2 regions of the Erwinia sp. genome follow, and region 1 is predicted to be linked to the other one. Evidence: predicted binding sites of a transcription regulator. Region 1 holds the regulator's gene; the other holds the start of a gene.
The links. Region 1 encodes ArgR, which controls arginine synthesis, uptake and breakdown. Its sites were predicted from a motif close to ANTGAATAAAAATACANT; they were not measured.
Positions count from the first base shown of each region.

Region 2: argF (ornithine carbamoyltransferase) is a predicted target of ArgR. The motif match lies at 1,598-1,615, and genes of this name have one in related genera.

Region 1 covers NZ_DALZCD010000225.1:2,077-4,480, reverse strand. Annotated here, with positions in the region: gene yhcN (peroxide/acid stress response protein YhcN) at 1-169, opposite strand, end outside; gene yhcN (peroxide/acid stress response protein YhcN) at 253-516, opposite strand; gene argR (transcriptional regulator ArgR) at 927-1,397, opposite strand; gene mdh (malate dehydrogenase) at 1,814-2,404, shown strand, end outside.
Region 2 covers NZ_DALZCD010000216.1:66-2,469, forward strand. Annotated here, with positions in the region: partial or broken gene RTK32_RS16010 (aspartate carbamoyltransferase) at 1-327, opposite strand, end outside; gene argF (ornithine carbamoyltransferase) at 566-1,576, opposite strand; gene rraB (ribonuclease E inhibitor RraB) at 1,734-2,159, shown strand; gene miaE (tRNA isopentenyl-2-thiomethyl-A-37 hydroxylase MiaE) at 2,259-2,404, shown strand, end outside.

The sequences.
Region 1 (2,404 bases):
GCTGGCGAATAGTGGTTGGCGCGCCATCAATGCCGCTGACGCTGATGGTCCCTATAGACTGCAGATTTTCACTGGCAACCTGTTGATCGGTCACAAGGTTAGCCGCGCTGGCGCCGAAAGAGAGAACGGAAGCCAGACCTAATACAGCAAGCGTAAATTTCGTGTTCATAGCAGATGCTCCAGAAGTAGGGCGATAACCGAAAGGGCTGTAAAACGTTTATTATTCTTGGGGTTATCGTCAGGGTTAAAGAATTATTTATACAGCTCAGCCGTGGCATGGTAGTTGCCGTTCAAATAGGCCTCTACCACACGATAGGCCTTAGCGCCCTGGGCATCGGCCTTTTGGCTTAGCTGGGCATTAATATCCGTAGGGGATGCGCTGACGCCGCTCACGCTGACGGTGCCGATCGATTGCATGCTTTGCGCCTGATCCGCGTTAACAGATTCAGCTGCAAAAGCACCAAAAGAGAGCACGGAAAGCAGGCTAACGGCAGCCATACTGGTTTTTACGTTCATGAAATTTTTCCTCGTCGTTGTTTTTATCGTGTTGTTAGTGTGATTCACATCACGAAAAAGAGTATAGATCTAATAACGGAAAATATTAATAGCATGCTAATAATGTTTTGTTGCGATATTTAAGCCGTTAACCACTTTTTAATAACGTTCGGTTATAAAAGATGCTTATAATTTGCCCTGGTCAGGTTAAATACGTCTAAAAACATTGAGATAGATCAATTTAACCATTTGTGCGCTTATTTGTGGCAGATCACACTATGAGACGAGAGTCCCTGGATTTAAACGGCGGCAAGGGGGGAATAATAGAGTGGATTATGCTGTTTTATCGGCGGGTGAGCAGAGAGATATAAAGCGCCGACGGTCGTCAGCGCGAAGGAAAAACGATAAAAAACTGCATAAAAACCGGCAGTTTATGACGACTGATCGAAAAATTTCATCACGGAATCACGCAGATGCCTGATGCTAACGTGACGAGCCGGCGTGATAAAAATGGTGTCATCACCGGCGATGGTTCCCAGGATACCTTCTGGCTTGCTGAACGAGTCCAGCATTCTGGCAACCAGCTGTGCTGCACCAGGGCTGGTATGGATCACGATAAGCGCATCGTTATGATCGATATCAAGCACCAGGTTTTTTAACGGGCTGCTGGTGGTCGGCACGCTTAACTCGGCAGGCAGACAGTAAACCATCTCCATTTTGGCGTTGCGCGTGCGCACGGCGCCAAAGCGCGTCAGCATACGCGACACCTTAGACTGATTGATATTATCAAAGCCCTGTTCCTGGAGCGCAGTGACGATCTCGCCCTGCGAGCTAAATTTTTCTTCTTTTAATAAGGCCTTAAATGCCTTAATGAGATCTTCTTGTTTTGCTGGATTACGCATAGTTTTTCGCTAGAGGTCGCAAGGAAATTCCCACTCGGGATAACGATCTATTATGCATTTTTTTGAATTTTTATGCAAATAAAGCCGTTCTCTTACGCCGTCTTACCCGTGCTGCCGACTATTCTTCTGAAAAATTCGCCTTATTGGGCAACGTCACGCACAATAAGTGAACAGATTGTTATAAAATTGATGTTGTTTGGCTAAGTATTAACGGTGTAGGGTAGCGGTGATCGCGTTGCCTGCAGCCATGAATGGCCTTAATCGGCAGCGTGCGATCAGTCCCTCGTCGCTTTATCCTGTATGATGCGCCATCGTGTATAAGGGTAAAGATCGTCGCTCAGGCCTCGCAGGCCAGATATGCTCATAAGCAAATGATTCCACGGCACTTCCCCCTCAAAAATAATAAGGAGTTTAGGATGAAAGTTGCAGTTCTCGGCGCGGCTGGCGGCATTGGCCAGGCACTTGCTCTTCTGCTTAAAACCCAACTTCCGGCAGGTTCAGAGCTCTCACTGTATGATATCGCGCCTGTGACGCCTGGCGTGGCTGTCGATCTGAGCCACATCCCTACGGCAGTGAAAATCAAAGGCTTTAGCGGAGAAGACGCCACGCCTGCTCTGCATGGCGCCGACGTCGTTCTGATCTCCGCGGGCGTGGCGCGTAAGCCGGGTATGGATCGTGCAGACCTGTTTAACGTGAATGCTGGTATCGTGCGCAACCTGATTGAGCAGGTCGCCGCTACCTGTCCAAAAGCGTTAATTGGCATCATTACTAACCCTGTTAATACCACCGTGGCTATCGCCGCCGAGGTTCTTAAGAAAGCGGGCGTTTACGATAAAAACAAACTGTTTGGCGTGACCACGCTGGATATTATCCGCTCTGGCACCTTCGTGGCGGAGCTAAAAGGTAAAGATCCGGCGGCGCTGAACGTGCCGGTTATCGGTGGCCATTCAGGCGTGACAATCCTGCCGCTGCTGTCACAGATCCCGGGGGTAAGTTTTACCGAACAG
Region 2 (2,404 bases), on a different contig from region 1:
CTGTGGATGACGCATGACAATAGCGTCCACGTAGGTGCTGATAACGGAAAGCGTATCCGCCAGCGTTTCGCCTTTTTTGCCCAGCGAGGTATTGCTGCCGTCGGCAAAACCGACCACGGAAGCGCCCAGGCGGTGCATGGCGCTCTCAAACGACAGGCGCGTACGGGTAGAGGCCTCGAAAAAGCAGCTGGCGATGACCTTATGCTTTAACAGCTCGGGCTGCGGTTTCGCCTTCAGGCTGGCGGCGGTACGTAATACCAGCTCCAGCTCTTCACGGCTGAGATCGTTAATTGAGATAATATTTTTGTGATACAGTGGGTTAGACATGTTCACTTTCCTCTGCACGTGCCGGTAAGCTAAAAAATGGGCAAAAAAAAGCCCCTCATTGAGGGGCGTTTTTACCGATCGGGAAGGAGGAAAAACGGCACTGCCGGCCTGCATTCAGGCTCGTCATTTTTACAATGTCAGCAGTAATCAGTTTCATGCATCCTCCAGACAAACGGGGGGCATTATACGCATTCATTCCACGGCGGCAAGTAAAAGTAATCGTTTGCCTGGCGCAGGTTCAGGGTAATTTGGCCAGCGTCGCCACCATCACCGCTTTAATGGTATGCAGGCGATTTTCCGCCTGGTCGAACACCACGCTATGTTTGGATTCAAACACTTCGTTGGTCACTTCCATGCCGCCGTGCAGATCGTATTGCTCAGCCATCTGCTGGCCCATCGTGGTTTGATCGTCATGGAAAGCGGGCAGGCAATGTAGGAATTTCACCTCTGGATTACCGGTAAGCGCCAGCATCTCGCTATTGACCTGGTACGCTCGCAGCAGGGCGATACGCTCCTCCCAGACTGCTTTCGGCTCGCCCATGGACACCCAGACGTCAGTATAGATAAAGTCAGCGCCTTTAACGCCTTCAGCAATATCTTCCGTCAGCGTAATCTTAGCGCCGCTGGCCTGCGCAGCCTGACGGCATTCGTTCACCAGCGCGGCGTCCGGCCAGCAGCCTTTCGGGGCCACCAGCCGGAGATCCAGCCCGGTCAGCGCCGCGGCCTCCATCATAGTATTGCCCATATTGTTACGCGCATCGCCCACGTAAGTAAAAACCATCTCGCTGAAAGGTTTCTCCGGCAGATGCTCCTGCATGGTCAATAAATCTGCCAGCAGCTGCGTGGGGTGGAATTCATCGGTCAGGCCGTTCCACACCGGTACGCCCGCGTGTTCCGCCAGTGATTCCACCAATGCCTGCCCGTGACCGCGATACTGGATGCCGTTATACATGCGTCCCAGCACGCGCGCGGTATCTTTCATCGACTCTTTATGGCCGATCTGGCTCCCGCTTGGGCCAATCCAGGTGACGTTGGCGCCCTGATCGTAAGCGGCAACTTCGAAAGAGCATCGGGTGCGGGTCGAGTCTTTTTCGAAGATGAGCGCGATATTTTTACCTTTGAGGTGCTGCACTTCTTCACCGTTTTTCTTATCGGTCTTAAGCCGTGCGGCCAGCGCGAGTAAAGCGGTAATGTCGGCTTGGGTAAAATCAAGCAGCCTGAGGAAATGGCGTTGATATAACTGACTCATTGCGTGCTCCGGAAAGTAATTTATGAATTAAAATTCAAGTTAACTGTATTAATATGCATTTTCAACCCTGGCGTGCAGAAACTTTTCTATAAAGGTAGTGGCGCAGAGGACAGTGTGGGAAAATACTTAACAAAGGCCACATACAGAGGAACGGATCATGGCAAATGAAGCATTGCTGGAAGAGCAGCGTGAAGAGACGCGGCTGATTATTGAAGAGCTGTTGGATGATGGCAGCGACCCGGATGCGCTCTACACCATCGAACACCACCTCTCCTGCGACAGCTTTGACGCGCTGGAAAAGGCGGCGGTTGATGCGTTCAAGCTGGGTTACGAAGTCACCGAGCCGGAAGAACTGGACCTGGAAGACGGCACTAAAGTGATGTGCTGCGATATCCTGAGCGAAGCCGCGCTGAACGCGGAGCTGATCGATGCTCAGGTAGAGCAGCTGATTGACCTCGCCGCGAAGTACAACGTGGATTACGACGGCTGGGGCACTTACTTTGAAGATCCGGATGCTGAGGATGAGGACGAAGACGAGGACGACGACCTGACCGACGAAGAAGACAACGGCACTCGTCACTGATGCTCGTGGGCGGACGCTGTCTGCCCGTTTGCGTCGTCCTGCTCCCTGCAGGGCGGCGCGAGGCTTTTTTAACCCGATTTTTACGGATTGTTTGCCCGCATGATCACCCACGACCTGCTTGCTCCCGTTCACGCTTTCCTGCACTGCCGTACGCCGCAAAAATGGCTCGACGAAGCCCGCAAGCCGGAAAACCTGCCGCTGCTGCTGACCGATCACCTTGTTTGCGAGCTGAAGGCTGCCCAAAC